One region of the Caulobacter sp. GW821-FHT12A07 genome, then DNA from elsewhere that is predicted to be linked to it. Evidence: predicted binding sites of a transcription regulator. Region 1 holds the regulator's gene; the other holds the start of a gene.
What was found. The regulator LexA, encoded in region 1, represses DNA repair genes until DNA is damaged. The targets are predictions, from matches to a motif close to ATGTTCNCNANNTGTTCT.
Positions count from the first base shown of each region.

Region 2: a site for LexA is predicted at 6,045-6,062, ahead of AC1RRS_RS08235 (putative DNA modification/repair radical SAM protein). Genes of this name have one in related genera too.

Region 1 is NZ_JBXAQX010000008.1:16,148-25,698, reverse strand. Features, by position in the region: gene AC1RRS_RS16840 (ComEC/Rec2 family competence protein) at 1-445, shown strand, start outside; gene AC1RRS_RS16835 (isocitrate lyase/PEP mutase family protein) at 496-1,257, shown strand; gene AC1RRS_RS16830 (bifunctional helix-turn-helix transcriptional regulator/GNAT family N-acetyltransferase) at 1,254-2,174, opposite strand; gene lexA (transcriptional repressor LexA) at 2,321-3,028, opposite strand; gene lepB (signal peptidase I) at 3,333-4,130, opposite strand; gene trpC (indole-3-glycerol phosphate synthase TrpC) at 4,217-5,005, opposite strand; gene trpD (anthranilate phosphoribosyltransferase) at 5,002-6,030, opposite strand; gene AC1RRS_RS16805 (anthranilate synthase component II) at 6,046-6,642, opposite strand; gene AC1RRS_RS16800 (hypothetical protein) at 6,792-6,998, shown strand; gene AC1RRS_RS16795 (multicopper oxidase family protein) at 7,103-9,217, shown strand; gene trpE (anthranilate synthase component I) at 9,385-9,551, opposite strand, start outside.
Region 2 is NZ_JBXAQX010000003.1:352,826-362,376, forward strand. Features, by position in the region: gene AC1RRS_RS08210 (DUF808 domain-containing protein) at 1-102, opposite strand, end outside; gene AC1RRS_RS08215 (M28 family metallopeptidase) at 231-1,904, opposite strand; partial or broken gene AC1RRS_RS08220 (ligase-associated DNA damage response DEXH box helicase) at 2,092-4,785, shown strand; gene pdeM (ligase-associated DNA damage response endonuclease PdeM) at 4,782-5,489, shown strand; gene AC1RRS_RS08230 (hypothetical protein) at 5,672-5,962, opposite strand; gene AC1RRS_RS08235 (putative DNA modification/repair radical SAM protein) at 6,075-7,295, shown strand; gene AC1RRS_RS08240 (UdgX family uracil-DNA binding protein) at 7,295-8,731, shown strand; gene AC1RRS_RS08245 (RNA polymerase sigma factor) at 8,915-9,535, shown strand; gene AC1RRS_RS08250 (FecR family protein) at 9,532-9,551, shown strand, end outside.

The sequences.
Region 1 (9,551 bases):
CACGGCCGCCGCGCGCCGGGGCGGGGAGGCGGTGCTGCTGCGCCCGGACGCCCGCCGCTTCGGCGCCGATCTCTGGGCCCGCCGCCGGGGTCTGACGCCCATCGCCGGCAAGGACTTCGCCTGCGACCGCGTCTCCTGCGCGCCGCTGCCGTCCGCCCCTGTCGCCGTCAGCCTGTCCTGGACCCGCCGCGCGCCCGACTTCGCGGGTTTGCAGCGCCTCTGCGCCGGCGCCCAGGTGGTGGTGGTGCGCGGATCCCGTCCCGCCGTCCTGCCGGCGGCCTGTCACGACGCCGTCGTGCTGGCGGGCGAGGATTTCGCGGTTGGCGGTTCGGCCGAGCTCTGGCGCCGCCGCGACGGCTGGTGGATCGTCTGGGCCCAGCCCCTGCGCGGCGCGCGACCCTGGGTGGCGACTGCTGACAGGAATGCGCAAGAACCGGGCGGATAGTCGCGGCCGGCGGCCGTAAGGACTCGCGCCCCGTACTGAAGGAAGACCCGATGACCGACGCCACTGAGCTCGCCGCCAAGTTCGCTGGAAGGCGAGCCGCCTTCCGCGCCCTGCACGCCGACGGCTTCTTCGCCCTGCCCAATCCGTGGGACGCCGGCGGCGCGGTCCGGCTCCAGAAGCTGGGCTTCAAGGCCCTGGCCTCGACCAGCGCCGGCATGGCCTGGTCCTGGGGCCGGGCCGACGGCGAGGTCACGGTCGACGAGGTGCTTGAGCATCTGCGCGGGCTGGTCGCCGCCACCGACCTGCCCGTCAACGCCGACTTCGAGGCGGGGTTCGCCGACACGCCCGAAGGCGTCGCCGCCAATGTCGCTCGCGCGGTCGAAACCGGCGTCGCCGGCCTGTCGATCGAGGATCGCACCGGCAAGGACCTCTACGACCTGCCCGACGCCGTCGCCCGCATCGCCGCCGCCCGCGCCGCCATCGACGCCTCGGGCCAGGACGTGATCCTGGTCGGCCGGACCGAGGGCTTCCTGATCGGCCGCGACGACCTCGCCCCGACCATCGAGCGCCTGGTCGCCTATGCCGAGGCCGGCGCCGACTGCCTCTATGCGCCGGGCGTGAAGAAGTACGACGACATCGCCGCCATCGTCGCGGCCGTGGCGCCCAAGCCGGTCAACGTGCTGCTGTGGGGACCGGACATGAAGCTCGCCGACCTGCCGGGCCTGGGCGTGCGCCGCGCCAGCACCGGCGCGGCCCTGGCCGCGGCGGCCTGGGCCGGCTTCGACGCGGCGGCGAAAGCGCTGGCGGTCTAGAGGTCCAGCGACCAGGTCTGGTCGATCAGGTCGTGGCCGAACTGGCGGCCGGGCGCCTCGTGGGTCAGCTGGAAACCGGCCTGCTCGTAGAGCCGGCGCGCGGCGGTCAGGACGCTGACGGTCCAGAGGTCGAGCCGCTGGTAGCCCAGCGCCCGGGCGCGTTCGACGCAGGTCTCGACCAGCCGCCGGCCCACGCCCAGGCCTCTGGCCTGCGCCTCCACATAGAGCAGCCGCAGCTTGGCCACGCCGGGCGCATCGCCGCGCACCAGGAAGATCGAGCCGACCATCCGGCCGCCGGCCTGCGCGATCCAGGCGTCGTCCCGGGCGGGATCGAAGTTGTGGTGGAAGTCGGCCAGGATGCCGGCCACCAGGGCCTCGTAGTCGCCGTCCCAGCCGTATTCGCTGGCGTAGAGCACCGCCTGGCGCGAGGCGACCAGGCCCAGGTCGCCGGGGCGCAAGGCGCGCAGCACGACCTCGGGCGCGCCGTCCTCGAACACCTCGTTGATCGCGCCGGCCGCCTCGAGCAGGCGCGCCCGCTGCAGCGGATGCAGTCCCTCGATCAGGGCGCCGACGCTGGCGCGGGTGTTGGCTTCGAGAGCGGCGAAGGTCGCGCGGCCCTCATTGGTCAGGCTCAGCAGCTGGTGGCGGCCGTGGGCCGGGTTCTCGCGCGCCGTGACCAGGCCCCGTTCGGAGAAGCGCTTGATCGTGCGGCTGACCTGGGCCGGATCCAGCCGCAGGGCGCGGGCGATGTCGGCGGCCATCGCGTCGGTCCGGTTGGCCAGCTCGTAGAGAACCCGCGCCTCGCTCAGGGTGAACGGGCTGCCGTCATAGCTGGCGTCCAGCAGGCCCAGGCGGCTTGTGTAGACGCGGTTGAAGGCGCGCAGGGTGGCGACGTCGGTGTCGTGGCGATCGGTCATGCGGCCTCCAATGTTGATTGTGTCAATATTGGATATTTATTGACTGAGTCAACACTGGCCGATTGGGCGGCCATCGCCGCGCCCCCGAAACGGAAAAGGGCGCGACCTCGCGATCGCGCCCTCGAACCGTCGTGCCGGCCTAACCGTCAGTGATAGCGGCGGATCAGTCCCACCAGCTTGCCCTGCACCTCGACCTGGTCGGGGCCGAAGATGCGGGTCTCGTACTTGGGGTTGGCCGCTTCGAGGGCGATCGAGCCGCCCTTCTTGCGCAGGCGCTTCAGCGTGGCTTCCTCGCCGACCAGGGCGACGACGATCTCGCCGCTGTTGGCCGTGTCGCCCTTCCGGATGATCACATAGTCGCCGTCCAGGATGCCGGCCTCGATCATCGAGTCGCCCTGCACCTCGAGAACGTAGTGCTCGCCGCCGCCCAGCATGCTCTCGGGCACCGGCAGGCGGTCGCGCTCGTGCTGGATGGCGTCGATCGGCGTACCGGCGGCGATGCGGCCCAGGATCGGCAGCTCGCGGCTGTCATTGGCGATCGGCAGGGTCGGGGCGGGCGCCGAAGGGGCGGGGCCGCCGCCTTCCAGCACCTGCGGCCGGAACGCCCCGCGCCCCTTGGGCGGGGCGGCCGTCGTGGCCTGCTGCGGCAGCTTCACCACCTCCAGCGCCCGGGCCCGGTGGGCCAGGCGGCGGATGAAGCCGCGCTCTTCCAGGGCGGTGATCAGCCGGTGGATGCCCGACTTCGACGCCAGGTCCAGGGCCTCCTTCATCTCGTCGAAGGAGGGGGAGACGCCGGTCTCCTTGATCCGTTCGTGGATGAACATCAGCAGCTCGTGCTGCTTGCGGGTGAGCATGACGGCCTCGCAAGTCGTCGCGGAACAAACCGCAAACCTTGCGAATGTTCTCTAGGTGTTCTTGGTTAAGGTCAAGTGAATTACGGCGACCGGCGTTCTGCCAGTTCGTTCGCGCCGTTCATGTCAGGACGCGGGGCCTAAATGACTGATTTTACGTCGGATAAGTCCGCCGTTCTCAGTCGGCTGCACGCTGCCGTGAAAACAGACCGGGCCGCGATTTTCCGTAGACGGTGCGATCGCGCCGCGCCGGAAGCTCCGAGAATATCGCCGCCGAGACCGCGATTCCCGGACCCCAACCGCCGATTCACAGCCGCTGGAACGACCGATTCCATCGCGGGCCGGCGCCGCTTTCCCACGAGAACACCACCATCTCGGCGCGACCGACCAGGTTCTCGAACGGCACGAAGCCCATGCCGATCTGCGCCGGCAGATTGGCGTCCACCGCCGGGTTCCAGGCGCAGCGGGCCTGGCCGGCCGGGATCGGGCCCGGGTCGAAGCGGCTGTCGAGCGAGTTGTCGCGATTGTCGCCCATCATGAAGTAGCAGCCCTCGGGCACGCGATAGACGGCGGTGTTGCCGGCCGCCGTGCGCGGGCCGTAGCTGTTGGCCAGATGCGTCTTGCCGCCCGGCAGGGTCTCGACGAAGCGCTCGGCGGGCAGCTCCCCGAACGGGGTGTCCTCCATCCGCGTCCCCAGGGGCTGTTGAACCACTGGCGCGCCGTTGATGCGCAGCACCCCGTCCACCACCTGCAGCTCGTCGCCCGGCAGGCCGATCAGGCGCTTGATGACGTCGGTGCGGCCATCGCCCGGCTTCTTGAACACCACCACGTCGCCGCGCCGGGGCTCGCGCCCCATCAGCCGACCATGGCCGATCTGCGGGCTGAACGGCGCCGAATGGCGGCTCCAGCCATAGGCGAACTTGTTGACCAGGATGCGGTCGCCGACCAGCAGGGTCGGCTCCATCGAGCCCGACGGGATCACGAACGGCTGGCACAGCACCGTGCGCGGCACGAGCACGATGGCCGCCGTCAGCGCCAGGGTCCTGGCCCAGTCGATCAGATGCGCGCCCAGTTTCGCGCGAAGCGACGTCTTGTCGGCGGTCATGCGAAAAGCCCCTCGATGTCGAACACCGAGGGGCATTGAGAAGCGCGAGCTTGGCCGAAACGTGGCCGAGCGCCGTTATGGGAAGTCTAGCCGATCAGCTCGCGGGTCGCGGCCGTGACGTCGGCCTGGCGCATCAGGCTTTCGCCGACCAGCATGGCGGTGGCCCCGCAGGCCTCCATCCGCACCACGTCGGCATGGGTGAAGAGGCCGCTCTCGGTGACCAGCAGCGAGCCGGCCGGGGCCAGCTTGGCCAGGCGCTCGGTGACGGCCAGGTCAACGACGAAGCTCTTGAGGTCGCGGTTGTTGACGCCGAACAGCGTCGCGCCCAACTGGCCAGCGCGCTCGGTCTCGGCCTCGTCGTGCACCTCGACCAGGGCGTCCATGCCCAGGCGCGCGGCCTCGGCCATCAGTTCGGCGGCCAGCGCATCGTCGATCATCGCCAGGATCACCAGGATGGCGTCGGCGCCCAGGGCGCGGCTCTCGGCCACCTGCCACGGGTCGACCAGGAAATCCTTGCGGATGCAGGGCAGGGCGGTCGCCGCCCGGGCGGCCACCAGGTATTCGTCGGCGCCCTGGAAGCTTGGGCCGTCGGTCAGCACGGAAAGGCAGGCCGCGCCGCCGTCCTCGTAGGCTTTCGCCAGCACGGGCGGATCGAAGTCGGCGCGGATCAGGCCCTTGGACGGCGAGGCCTTCTTGATCTCGGCGATCAAGGAGAGCTTGCCCGGCGCGTGCTTGGCCTCCAGCGCCGCCTTGAAGCCGCGCGGCGCCGAAGCGGTCTTGGCGGCGGCCTCGACCTCGGCCTGCGAGCGCACGGCCTTCCGGCCGGCGACGTCCTCGCGCTTGTAGTCGGCGATCTTGGCGAGAATGTCGGTCATGCTGGCTGTACTTCGGAATTGGTGGCGGCCACGAGGCCGGCGAGGGCGACCTTGGCGCGGCCGTCGTCGAGCACGGCCCCAGCCAGCTCCACGCCTTCGCGCAGGGTCTCGACCTTGTCGGCCACCAGGAAGGCGGCGGCGGCGTTGAGCAGCACGATGTCGCGATAGGCGCCGGTCTCGCCGTCGAGCAGGCGGGTCAGGGCCGCGGCGTTGAAGGCCGGATCGCCGCCGGTGATCTCGGCCAGCGAGGCGCGCTGCAGGCCCACGGCCTCGGGCGTGATGGTGAAGAGGCGGATCGCCCCCTCGCGCCATTCGGCCACCTCGGTCTCGCCGGTGATGGTCAGCTCATCCATGCCGCCGCCATGCACCGACCAGGCGCGCTCGGCGCCCAGGGCTCCCAGGGCGCGGGCGATCGGCTCGACGAAGCGCGGGGCTGAAACCCCCACCACCTGCCGCTTGGCGCCGGCCGGATTGGTCAGCGGACCCAAGAGGTTGAAAATCGTGCGGAAGCCCAGCTGCTGGCGGATCGGCGCCACGTGCTTCATCGCCCCGTGGTGCGACTGGGCGAACAGGAAGCAGATGCCGGCGCTGTCGAGCGCGGCGCGCTGTTGGGCCAGGGTCGCGTCGATATTGACGCCCAGGGCCGCCAGCACGTCGGCGGTGCCCGACTTGCTCGTCACCGCGCGGTTGCCGTGCTTGGCGACCTTGAGGCCCCCGCCGGCGGCGACGAAGCCCACGGCGGTGGAGATGTTCAGGGTGTGCAGGCCGTCGCCCCCGGTGCCGCAGACATCGACCACGTCATAGGGGTGTTCCAGGTGCACGGCGGCGCGGCGCATGGCGCGGGCGCAGGCGGCGATCTCGCCCACGGTCTCGCCGCGCAGGCGCATGGCGGTCACCGCCGCGGCCACCTGGGCCGGGGTCGGCTCGCCGCGCAGGCAGGCGCTGAAGAAGACCTCGGCGTCGTCTTCCGAAAGGGTCTGGCCGTCGGCCAGCTTGGCCAGCAGGGGCTTGAAGGCGTCGGACATCTGTTTGGCCCCGTCCTAGACCCAGATCTGGGCGTCGCGGCGCACGCCGGCCAGGTCGAGGAAGTTGGCCAGCAACTGGTGGCCGCCCTCGGTGGCGATGGATTCGGGGTGGAACTGCACGCCGTGCACCGGGCGGGTGCGGTGCTGCACGCCCATGATCTCGCCGTCGGCGGTCCAGGCGGTGACCTCCAGCTCGGCCGGCAGGTCTTCGCGGCGCACGGCCAGGCTGTGATAGCGGGTGGCGGTGAACGGGTCGGGCAGGTCCTTGAAGATGCCCTTGTTGGCGTGGCGGATCGGGCTGGTCTTGCCGTGCATGACCTCCTTGGCCCGCACCACTTCGCCGCCGTACGCCTGGCCGATGGCCTGGTGGCCCAGGCAGACGCCCAGGATCGCCAGGTCGTCGGGCGCGCCGCGCAGCAGCGGCAGGCAGATGCCGGCCTGGTCGGGCGCCTTGGGCCCCGGCGACAGCAGAACCGCCTGCGGCTTCAGGCCCAGGGCCTCCTGCACCGTCAGGTCGTCGTTGCGATGGACGACGGTCTCGGCCCCCAGCTCGTTCAGGTAATGCACGAGGTTGTAGGTGAAGCTGTCGTAGTTATCGATGACCAGGATCATGACGCCGCCTTTCAGGCCTCGCTTCTAGTCCGGGCAGGGGCGGCGCGTCATCCCTTTACGGAGAGAGTTTTTCTCTTTCGGGGCCCAGCGGCGAACAGCCGCGCCGCCGGGCCGTTGCCACCGGGGCGCGATCGGGCATGATTTCCCGCATGTCCGTCGCTGATTCCGCCCTCGACACCGCCGCCCTGTCCTACGCCCGCGCCCTGCTGCGCGCGCCGCGCCGGCGTCAGCGGATCATGCCCGTGCTGATGGCCGCCGCCTTCGCGGCCAGCGCCGCCGTCAGCTTCGCGGCCGTGATGGTCCTGGCCCCGCCGGCCGTCACCCAGCATCTGCCCAAGGAGCGCCTGGGCGACTAAAGGCCTCGGCTGCTCAAAATGGGTTCCCAAGGTTGTGAATCCGGCTTGATCTACCGAAGCGATGCGCCCAGCCTCCCGCATCTTTGGGATGCACGGGGGTGCACATGCGACAACTCGGACTCTTGGGCGGAGCGGCGCTGGCCCTCGCCCTGCCGGCCGGAACGGCCTTGGCCCGCCAGGCGGCGCCGGTCTCCGATCCGCCGATCCTCACCATGGTCGCGCCGGGCGAAGCCCCGCCCGAGTCGCCGCTGAAGCAGTTCGGCGCCGTGCCGGCCCCGCCTCCCAAGGGCGACGAGGTCGAGGCCAATCTCGACATCGTTCTGCTGAAGGCCAAGATCTGGAATCCCAACAGCGGCAAACAGATCGGCAAGGACAAGTACGAGGGCGCCTTCGACGACGTCGAGTTGCGGGCCTATCAGGACCGCCTGCATCCGTCGCAGCCTGGCCGGCCCTACGTCGCGCCGGCCCTGGTGTCGCGTCCGGGCCAGACGGTGCGGGTCAAGATCCGCAACCTGCTGCCGGCCGAGGCCAACTGTCCCGGCCACCCCGAGGACATCAATGAGCCGCACTGCTTCAACACCACCAACCTGCACAGCCACGGCCTGTGGGTCAGCCCGGCGGGGATCAGCGACAACGTCCTGCGCCAGCTGCCGCCCAATCCCACCTTCACCTATGAGTACGAGTACAACATCCCCGGCGACCACCCGGCGGGGACCTTCTGGTACCACCCGCACGTCCACGGCTCGACGGCGATCCAGGTCTCCAGCGGCCTGGTCGGCGCGCTGGTGATCAAGGGCGACCGGCTGCCGCGCGTGGTCGAGGCCGGCGGCGACCTGCCGGCCCGCAAGGTGGTTCCGGGCGACATCGACGTGCTGCTGGCCAAGTCGCCCGACCACGTCTTCGTGCTGCAGCAGATCCAGTACGCCTGCCGTGACGCCGAGGGCAAACCCAAGGCCCGCATCGTCGCGCCCACGCGCAAGAACTGGTACTGCGACGCTGGCGAGACCGGCGTGCTCGACAGCTACGACATCATCGGCGGCGGCAACTGGTCCAACTCCGGCCGCTTCACCACCGTCAACGGCGCCACGCTGGAGACCCTGAACCAGAAGGCCGTGGCCGGCGCGCCGGAACGCTGGCGGTTCATCCACGGCGGGGTGTCCGACACGGTCAAGATCTCGATCCGCAAGCGCATCGGAACCAGCCCGCTGGCCGCCCTGGCCAAGGTCGGCCCACTGGGCCAGGACGCCCTGATCGCCAAGGAATGCGCGCCCTCCAGCGAGGCGGTGTCGCAATTCGAGATCGCCGCCGACGGCCTGACCCGCCAGAAGGTGCTGGAGCGCAAGTCCACGGTGATGCAGCCCGGCTATCGCAGCGACCTGCTGGTGGCCTTCGCCGAGCCCGGCTCCTACTGCGTCATCGACGAGCTGGTGAACGTCCAGCAGTCGGGCGTCGAGGGCAGCGCCGAGCGTCGTCAGCTGCTGTTCGTGGTCGAAGTCGCGCCGGGCGCCGGTCCGGTCGCGCCGCCGGCCGACCAGGTCAGGACGCTGCTGGTCAACGCCGCCAGCAACCTGCCCATCGCCGATGCGACGCTTAAGGAGCAGGTCGTCGCCGACCTGCGCCGTGACCTGACCCTGACGTCGTTCTCGCCGCACCCGACCCTGCTGGCCGACAAGATCGACAACGAGCAGACCCTGGTCTTCTCGCTGCAGGCGCCGCCGTCCAAGCCGGGCGGCAAGTCGGGGCCGGGCATCGGCCGCACCGACACCGACGTCAAGCGCTTCGATCCCAACGACTTCTCGCGCACCCTGGTGCTGGGCGACACCGACCGCTGGACGCTGTCGGTCCAGAAGACCGACTTCAAGGTCGGCCACCCGTTCCACATCCACGTCAATCCGTTCGAGCTGGAATCGGCCACCAAGGACGGCGTCGACCTGACCAAGGATCCGAACTCGGAATATTTCGGCCTGACGGGCGTCTTCAAGGACACCCTGTTCGTCGAGCCGGGCGTCGTGGTGAAGGTGCGCAGCCACTACGCGCGTTACATCGGCGACTTCGTCCTGCACTGCCACATCCTCAACCACGAGGACAAAGGCATGATGGAGATGGTCCGCGTGGCCGATCGCGGTCCCGACGGCAAGCCGATCGCCCTGGGCCATGGCCTCACCGACGTCGCCGGGCCGGAAGGCGCGGCCCGCCCGCCGGGCCATATGGATCACTGAGGAAGGAAACCCTCGTCCTTCGACAGGCTAAGGATGAGGGGTTCTACTGCGCGGCCTGCGAAATGGTCCTCACCCTGAGCTCGTCGAAGGATGAGGGCCACGTGCGCAAGAAAAAGGCGGCGACCCGCAAAGGATCGCCGCCTTCGTCTTTTCCGAACACCCGGAAGTCAGGCGAAGCGCCAGGCTTCCTCGGCGGCGCGCTTGAGGGCGCGGGACTTGTGCAGGGTCTCGTCGTACTCGGCGTCGGCGTCGCTGTCGGCCACCACCCCGCCGCCGGCCTGGACGTACATCATGCCGTCCTTGACCAGGGCCGTGCGCAGCACGATGCAGGTGT
Region 2 (9,551 bases), on a different contig from region 1:
CCCCGCCTTGCCGGCGGCGGCCCCGACGTCGTCGATCGAGGCGGCGGCGATCTTGGCGATGCCGGCGACGTCATCCAGGAGCGCGACGAGACCCGAGGGCATGAAGGAACCTTGTCAGATGCGGATTCGGCCGCCCCACGCGGCCCGATGCGCGTCCTGCCTAAGGGCTCGCCTGTTCCGGGTAAAGGGGCCGACGACGGCGGCGCGCGACGCCGACGGCCCCGCGCTCGTTATTTTCGCGCGGCGGCGCTGGCCGCGCGGACCGGCTTGAACTCCGAGCCGGCGTTCCAGTCGGGCCAGGCGCGCGAATTGGCGATCGCCTTGCCGGCCTCGTAGACCAGGGCCACGTCCTGGGCCGCGCCCCGCAGGTCCCAGTCGGCGCTCCAGGCGTCGCAGGGCTGGTGGTAGCAGCGGCTGGTGTAGTCGGCGACCCAGGCGTCGCCGGCCGCGCGGCCGCCGTTCAGCAGGTCGGCCCCGCCGCCCAGGCCCATCACCAGCAGCACCGGCACCCCGCGCTTGGCCAACGAGAAGTGGTCGGCGCGGTAGAACAGCGCCCGTTCCGGCTTGGCGTCCGGCGTCACGGTGCGCCCCTGCGCGGCCGCGGCCTTGGCCAGGCCCTGCTCCAGCTCGTTCTGGCCGGCCCCGACCAGCACGATGTCCTTGGCGGGGCCTGCGGTCTGGAGCACGTCGAGGGTGTAGTTGGCGGCCATCTTGCCCAGCGCCGCGTCGCCGGCCTTCACGGCGTAGTATTCCGAGCCCAGCAGGCCCCGCTCCTCGCCCGTCCAGGCGGCGAACAGGATCGAGCGCTGCGGCGCCGGCCCCTGCTTGAAGGCGCGTGCCACCTCGATCACGCCCGCAACGCCGATGGCGTCGTCGGCCGCGCCGGCCCGGATCGTCTTGCCCTGCGCGTCCGGCGCGCCGACGCCGTAGGCGTCCCAGTGGGCGGCGTACATCAGGCTCTCGTCGGCGTGGGTCGTCCCCGGCAGCCTGGCGACCACGTTGTGGCTGACCATCGGCTCATGGGCCACCTTGTAGGCGGCCGAGAAGCTCGCGCCCTTCAGGGCCACCGGCTTGAACGACGGATCGCGGGCGGCCTTCTTCAGGGCCTCGAAATCCAGGCCCGAGCGCTTGAAGAGATCGACGGCCACATCACGCTGGATCCAGCCCTGCAGCTGCAGCTTCTCCTTGGCGGGGTTGGCGCGGACGATGTCGTAGCCCTCGCCGTTCGAGGCCTTCACCGTGCTCCAGCCGTAACCCGCGCCGAGGGTCTCGTGCACGATCAGGGCGCCGACCGCCCCGCGCCGCACGGCCTCCTCGTACTTGTAGGTCCAGCGGGCGTAATAGGTGGCCGCCTTGCCGCCGAACTTGCCGAAGGCGGGCTCGCCCTCGACCGCTTCCAGGTCCGGGTCGCTGATCAGGAAGACGGCGACCTTGCCCTTCAGGTCCGCGCCCTTGAAGTCGTCCCAGCCGCGCTCGGGCGCGCTGACGCCGTAGCCGACGAAGACCAGCGGGGCGTCCTTGATCGCCACCGTATCGACCGGCAGCAGTGTCATGACCTGGGCCTGCTCGCCCTGGACAAGCGGCACCGCGCCGCCGGCGGTGGCGAAGCTCATGGCGATCGGCCCGTCGATGCGGGTGTGCACCAGCGGCACCTTCTGGGTGTAGCTGCCCGCGTCGCCGGCCGGCTCCAGGCCAAGCGCCTTGAACTGGGCGGCGATGTAGTCGGTGGTCTTCTGCTCGGCCGGACCGCCCGGGGCGCGGCCCTGGAATTCGTCGGACGCCAGCACCCGGGTGATCTCCGACAGCCTGGCCGGATCGATCGGGCCGCTGTCGATCTTCGCCTGAGCATGAGCCAGGGCCGGCAGAGCCAGGGCGGCGGTCAGCAGAAGGGCGGCGCGGGACATGGCGAACTCCGAAAACTTTCGGGGCCGACCCTAGGAAGCTTGGCGAACGAGGGCAAACTTCGCACGCTGTTCTTTGCGCGTCTGGCGCGCGACGGGCGCCGAAACCGGCTACCACTTTCGGCTGTCGCGCGCTGGCAATGTCGATTCCCCGCCAGAAACAGAACAGGAACATGCTATAGCCCCGTCGATGGTTCCGGCCGACCTGCTTCCCCCGCGCTTCACCGAGTGGTTCGCCGCCCGCGGCTGGGCGCCGCGCGCCCACCAGCTGGCGATGATCGAGAAGGCCAAGGCCGGCCGCGACGCCCTGCTGATCGCCCCGACCGGCGGCGGCAAGACCCTGGCCGGCTTCCTGCCCAGCCTGATCGAGCTGGCCGAACGGGCGCCCCGCAACACGCCGGCCGGCATCCACACCCTCTACATCTCGCCGCTCAAGGCCCTGGCCGTCGACGTCGAGCGCAACCTGATGACCCCCATCCGCGAGATGGGCCTCTCCATCGTCGCCGAGAGCCGCACCGGCGACACCGGCGAAAGCCGCAAGGCCCGCCAACGCATCCGCCCGCCCGACATCCTGCTGACCACGCCCGAGCAGCTCGCTTTGTTCTGCGCCTGGGAAGGCGCGCGCGAATACTTCGCCGACCTGTCGTGCGTCATCGTCGACGAAGCCCACGCCATGTGGCCCTCCAAGCGCGGCGACCTCCTGGCGCTCGCCATCGCACGCTTGCAGCAGTTCGCGCCGCGCATGCGCCGGGTGGGCCTGTCGGCGACGGTCGATGATCCGGATCTCGTGCGGCGGTGGTTGGGTAAAAACCCTCCCCCTGAAGGGGGAGGTGTCGGCGAAGCCGACGGAGGGGGAAGTGATCCCACCTCAGCAGCCCCTTCCCCCTCCGGCCCTCCGGGCCACCTCCCCCTTCGGGGAGAGGGTCTGAAAACCCAGAAACCTCCCCCCCTGGGGGAGGCGGCGCATCGCGCCGGTGGGGGGGCGGTTTCAGCTTCCGCAACGCCGGACACCCTCCCCCCTCCGATCGCTACGCGATCGCCTCCCCCCCTGGGGGAGGTTCCATCCGTCGACCTCGTCCTCGGCTCCGGCGGCGCGCAACCCGTCGTCGAAGTCCTCGTCTCCGGCGGCCGCGTGCCGTGGGCCGGCCACACCGCCCAGCACGCCATGGCCGAGGTCTATGCGATCATCGCCGCCAGCCGCACGGCGCTGGTCTTCGTCAACACGCGCTTTCAAGCGGAGTTTGCGTTCCAGGAGCTCTGGAAGCTCAACGACGAGGGCCTGCCGATCGCCCTGCACCACGGCAGCCTGTCGGCCGAGCAGCGGCGCAAGGTCGAGGCGGCCATGGCGCGCGGTGAGCTGCGGGCCGTGGTCTGCACCTCGACGCTCGACATGGGCATCGACTGGGGCGACGTCGATCTCGTCATCCAGCTGGCCGCGCCCAAGGGGGCCTCGCGGATGGTCCAGCGGATCGGCCGCGCCAACCACCGCCTCGACGAGCCCAGCCGCGCCCTGTTCGTGCCCGCCAGCCGCTTCGAGATGCTGGAATGCCGCGCCGCCGCCGACGCCATCCTGGAGAACCACCTCGACGGCGAGCCGGCCCGCGTCGGCGCCCTCGACGTCCTGGCCCAGCACGTCATGGGCTGCGCCTGTTCCGAGCCCTTCAAGCTGCTCGACCTCTATGACGAGGTCCGCACCGCCGGCCCCTATGCTGACCTGTCGTGGGAAGACTTCGAGACCGTCGTCGATTTCGTCTCCACCGGCGGCTATGCGCTGAAGACCTACGATCGCTTCCGCCGGATCGTGGAAGACGCGGACGGCTTCTGGAAGGCCCGCAACGCCCAGGTCGTCCAGCGCCACCGGATGAACGTCGGGGCCATCGTCTCGCCGGCCGTGGTCAATGTCCGCATCGGCGGCGGTCGCCGTCCCATGGGCGGCCGCAAGATCGGCGAGGCCGAGGAAGGCTATTTCGAGCAGCTGACGCCGGGCGACACCTTCGTCTTCGCCGGCCAGGTCTGGCGCTTCAACAGCCTGGTCGGCGCCGACGCCTTCGTGACGCCCGCCCCCGACAAGGACCCCAAGATGCCCAGTTGGGGCGGCTCGAAGTTCCCGCTCTCGACCTATCTGGCGTCGCGCGTGCGCAAGATGATGCACGACGAGGCCGAGTGGCTGGCCCTGCCCCCCGACGTCCAGGAGTGGATGGCCTACCAGAAGCTCCGCTCGCTGATCCCGGACGAGGACGAGATGCTGCTGGAGACCTTCCCGCGCGGGAAGCGCTTCCACATGGTCATGTATCCGTTCGAGGGGCGCCTGGCGCACACCACCCTGGCCATGCTGCTGACCCGCCGGCTCGACCGCCTGGGCGTCGGGCCGCTGGGCTTCGTCTGCAACGACTACGCCCTCAATATCTGGTCGCTGCGGCCGATGGACGAGCTGGATCTGGCCGACCTCTTCGACCAGGACATGCTGGGCGACGACCTCGAGGACTGGCTGAACGAGAGCTTCCTGATGAAGCGCGCCTTCAAGGCCTGCGCCCTGGTCGGCGGCCTGATCGAGCGGCGCTATCCCGGCGAGGAGAAGTCCGGCCGGCAGGTCACCTTCTCGACCGACCTGATCTACGACGTGCTGCGCAAGCACCAGCCCGACCACCTCTTGCTACGCTGCGCGCGCATGGATGCGGCGACCGGTCAGCTGGACGTGGCGCGGCTGGGGGATCTACTGGCCCGCATCAAGGGCCGCATCCGCCATGCGGCGCTGGACAAGGTTTCGCCCTTCGCCGTGCCGATCATGCTGGAGATCGGCCGCGAGCGCGCGCCCGGCGACGCGGCCAGCGACATGATCCTGGCCGAGGCGGAGGAAGACCTGATCGCGGAGGCGCTGTCTTGACGAGGTTCCAGCTCAGCGACTGCGGCGGCCTGACGGTCATGGTGTCCGAGCGGCTGGTGCTGCTGCGTGGCTCCGGCGCCCTGTGGCTGGAGGCCGAGCGCGCTCTGGTGGTCGCCGACCTGCACTTCGAGAAGGGCTCGTCCTACGCCGCGCGCTTTGGCCAGATGCTGCCGCCCTACGACACCCGCGAGACCCTGACCCGGCTGGAGGCGGAGGTGGCGGCCCTGAAGCCAGCGACCCTGATCTTCCTGGGCGACAGCTTCCACGACGGCGCGGCCGAGGATCGCCTGGCCGCCGACGACGCCGAGCGCCTGCGCGCCCTGTCCGTCGGCCGCGACCTGATCTGGGCGGTGGGCAACCACGACGCCGACGGCCCGCGCGCCCTGCCCGGCCAGGTGATCGACGAGCTTTCCATCGGCGGCCTGATCCTGCGCCACGAACCCGAGCCCGGCGTCCAGCCCGGCGAGGTCGCCGGCCACCTGCACCCGGCCGCCCGCGTCTCCAGCGGTCGCGGCAGCGTGCGCAAGCGCTGCTTCGTCACCGACGGCCAGCGCCTGATCCTGCCGGCCTTCGGGGCCTATACCGGGGGCCTCAACATCCTCGACCAGGCCTTCTCCAACCTGTTCGCCGCGCCGCCGCTGGCCGGGGCGCTCGGCGGCAAGCGGGTGCACGCCGTGGGCCCGCGCTCGCTGCGGCCGGACTGAGACCTCGTCCAAGCCTCCCCACACTCGTCATCCCGGAAAGCCCGCAGGGCTTATCCGGGACCCAGGGGCCGCCGCAACGCGCCTGCAACCGCCGGCGGATGAAGCAGCCGCCGAGCCCGGTCCCCTGGGTCCCGGCTTACGCTACGCTCCGGCCGGGATGACGATTTGAGGAAGCCGCGAAGCTACCCCTTCGCCAACCGCCGGCGATTGGCGCGCACCTTGGTCCGGTAGTCCCGGATCACCGCCCGCGTCGCCGCGTCCGGTGCCTGGGGCAAACCGCCCGTCCAGAACTTCAGCCCCACGTCGGCCGCCGCCGCCATCTTCTCGGTGGTCATGCGGATCGCCTCGCTCTGCGCCCGCGCCCCACCGCCGGCCAGGACCATGGTCCGCAGGCCGATGACGGCCGAGGCCTCCATCCCCAGCGCCCAGGCGTCGAGCATCGTCGAGGGCCAGTCTTCCTTGCGGCGCGCCATTGGCGAACTCCCTTTTCCGTAAAAGGGATCGCGCGAGCCGCCCGGCCGGTTCCGCCCTCACTGCGACAACGCAGAACTCGACGGAACAAATAGAGAACTATAGACTGTGCGGATGGCCGTTCTCGATATCCGCCGCAAGCTCTCCATCCTCGCCGACGCCGCCAAGTACGACGCCTCCTGCGCCTCATCGGGCGGGGAGAAGCGCGACTCCGTCGGCGGCAAGGGCGTCGGCTCCACCGAAGGCATGGGCATCTGTCACGCCTACGCCCCGGACGGGCGCTGCATCAGCCTGCTGAAGATCCTGCTGACTAACTTCTGCATCTACGACTGCGCCTACTGCATCAACCGGGTGTCGTCGAACACGCCCCGGGCGCGGTTCAGCGTGAAGGAAGTCGTCGACCTCACCCTCAACTTCTATAAGCGCAACTATATCGAGGGCCTCTTCCTGTCGTCGGGCGTCATCCGCAACGGCGACTACACGATGGAGGAGATGGTCCGCATCGCGAAAGCCTTGCGGCTGGACCACGACTTCCGCGGCTACATCCATCTGAAGCTCATCCCCGAGGCCTCGCCGGAACTGGCCGCGCAGGCCGGGCTCTATGCCGACCGGGTGTCGATCAACATCGAGCTGCCCCAGGACGAGAGCCTCAAGTCCCTGGCCCCCGAGAAGGACGTCGGCGACATCAAGCGGGCCATGGGCCGCATGCGCCTGGCCATCGACGAGCGCGCCGAGCCGGCCCGCACCGCGCCGCGCAAGACCTTCGCCCGCAGCCAGTCGACCCAGCTGATCGTCGGCGCCGACCAGGCGAGCGACGGCGACATCCTGGCCCGCAGCGCCTCGCTCTACGGCGCCTATCGTCTCAGCCGCGTCTACTACTCGGCCTTCAGCCCGATCCCGGATTCCAGCCACCGCCTGCCGTCCAGCCGCCCGCCGCTGCTGCGCGAGCATCGCCTGTACCAGGCCGACTGGCTGATGCGGTTCTACGGCTTCGAGCAGCCGGAGATCATCGGCGCCGGCGAGGATCTCGACCTCTCGGTCGATCCCAAGACCGGCTGGGCGCTGCGCAACCGCGACAGGTTCCCCGTCGACGTCAACGCCGCCGACCGCGAGACCCTGCTGCGCGTGCCGGGCCTGGGCGCCAAGGCCGTCGACCGCATCCTGCTGGCCCGTCGCCAGGCGCGGCTGACCATCGACGACCTCAAGCGCGTCGGCGCCGTGGTCAAGCGCGCCAGGGCCTTCGTCGTCGCCGAGGGCTGGACGCCGGGCATGGCGACCGACGGCGAGCACCTGAAGGCCCGCCTGATCGAACCGGCCCAGCTGAGCCTCTTCTGATGCGCGTGGTGCGGCTGGCCTCCGAGATCGACTTCGACGGCTGGCGAACGGCCGCGCGAGCGCTGCGGGGCGAGGGCGTCCCGCCCGAGACGGTGATCTGGACGGTGGAGCGCGACCTCTTCGAAGCCGCGCCCGTCACCCCGACCGCCGCGCCCACCGCCGGCGCCTTCAGCGTCCCGCCCGCCTTCGTCGAGCTGGCAAGGTCCGTCGTCCTGCACCGCTCCGGCGAGCGCTTCGCCCTGCTCTATCGGCTGCTATGGCGGCTGGAGCGCGAGCCCCGCCTGATCGACAACCCCGCCGATCCCGATGTCGCCAAGGCCCGCGACATGGAAAAAGCCGTCTCGCGGGCGATCCACAAGATGCACGCCTTCGTCCGCTTCCGCCTGATCGAGACTGAGCCGGAGGCCTACGCCGCCTGGTTCGAGCCGGCCCACCGCGTCACCGAGGCCGCCGCGCCGTTCTTCGCCCGCCGCTTCACCACCATGACCTGGACCATACTGACGCCCGACGCCTGCGTGGCCTGGGACGGGCAGACGCTGAAGGTCTCCGACGGCGCCGATCCGGCCGACGCGCCGGCCGAAGACGCCCAGGAGGAGCTCTGGCGCACCTACTACGCCTCGATCTTCAACCCGGCGCGGCTGAACGAGAGGATGATGCGCCAGGAGATGCCCGAGCGGTATTGGCGCAACCTTCCCGAGGCGCGGCTCATTCCGCAGCTGATCGAAACCGCCCAGGCGCGCGCCGCCGCCATGGTCGCCGCCGCCCCCTCGCCCGCTCCCGACCGCGTGCTGAAGGCCGCCCTGCGCCAGGCTCGCGACGGATCCTACAACGGCGACATCCCCACCAGCCTGGACGCGGTGGAGGCCGCCGTTCAGGTCTGCCGCCGCTGCGACCTGTGGCGCGACGCCACGCAAGGCGTGCCCGGCCATGGCGCGGCCCAGGCCCGGCTGATGTTCGTCGGCGAACAGCCCGGCGACCAGGAGGACCTGGCCGGCCGCCCCTTCGTCGGCCCCGCCGGCCAGGTGTTCGACGAGGCGCTCGAACAAGCCGGCGTGCCGCGCGATCGGACCTATGTCACCAACGCCGTGAAGCACTTCAAGCACGAGTCGCGCGGCAAGCGGCGCATCCACAAGACCCCCGATCGCGGCGAGGTGCAGGCCTGCCGCTGGTGGCTGGACGCCGAGCGGCGCCTCGTCCGCCCCCGCGTCATCGTCGCCCTCGGCGCGACGGCGGCGCAGGCGGTGATGGGCAAGGCCACGCCCATCACCGCCAATCGCGGCAAGGCGCTGCAACTGCCCGATCAAACCCGGGCGGTGCTGACCTACCACCCGTCCTTCCTGCTGCGCCTGCCGGACGCCGCCGTCCGCGAACGCGCCCGGGCCGAATTCGTCGAGGATTTGCGCCTTGCGGGCGAGCTTGCCGGACTGCTCGACTGAAGGAGGCGCGAGCGCCCGCCTGACGGACAGGCCGCGCAAAAAATCTGCTGAATCTTTTGGCGTCCGCGCACCGGGCGCAAGTCCTTGCCCCACCTCGCAATGTTACCCGCGGAAACACGGCGCATAAGCCCTCTCCGCCGTCGGGGCGCGTGTTCGCCTCTTGCCACGACGGCTTCGCCGGGGTTGGTTCCCGGCCGGGGAACGAGGGCGATGACACCAGAAGACGAACAGCGCCGAGCCTGGTTCCGCAGGGAAATCCTGCCCCTGGAACCGCGGCTTCTGGCCTATGCGCGCAAGTTTTGCCGCAACGGCGAGGCCGATCCGGAAGATCTGGTCCACGACGCCTTCGCCCGGGTCATCGCCTGCAAGACCTGGCGCGAAATCACCAATCCCGCCGCCTTCGCCTCGCGCACCATCCGCAACATCGCCTTCGACGGCCTGCGTCGCCGCAAGGTCCTGACCATCACCGCCGTCGCCGATTTCGAGCAGATCGGCGGCATGGACGAGACCCCCGGACCCGAGGCCTCGCTGGTCTCGCGCGACGAACTTCGCCAGCTGCGCGAGGCGATCGCCGAGCTGCCGACACAATGTCGGCGTGTATTCACCCTCAGGAAAGTCTATAGCCTGTCGCCGGGCGAGATAGCGGTTCGCATGGGCCTGTCCGTCTCGACTGTCGAGAAGCACCTGATCAAGGGGCTTCGCTACTGTTCCGAAAAGCTGGGCCGCCCAGGCGCGACCCAGCCAGTGCGTATCGACGAAGGGCGTTCATGGGTCGGGAAGCGGGATCGCGACGCGAAGCAGTGAGAACGGCCGCCGCCCA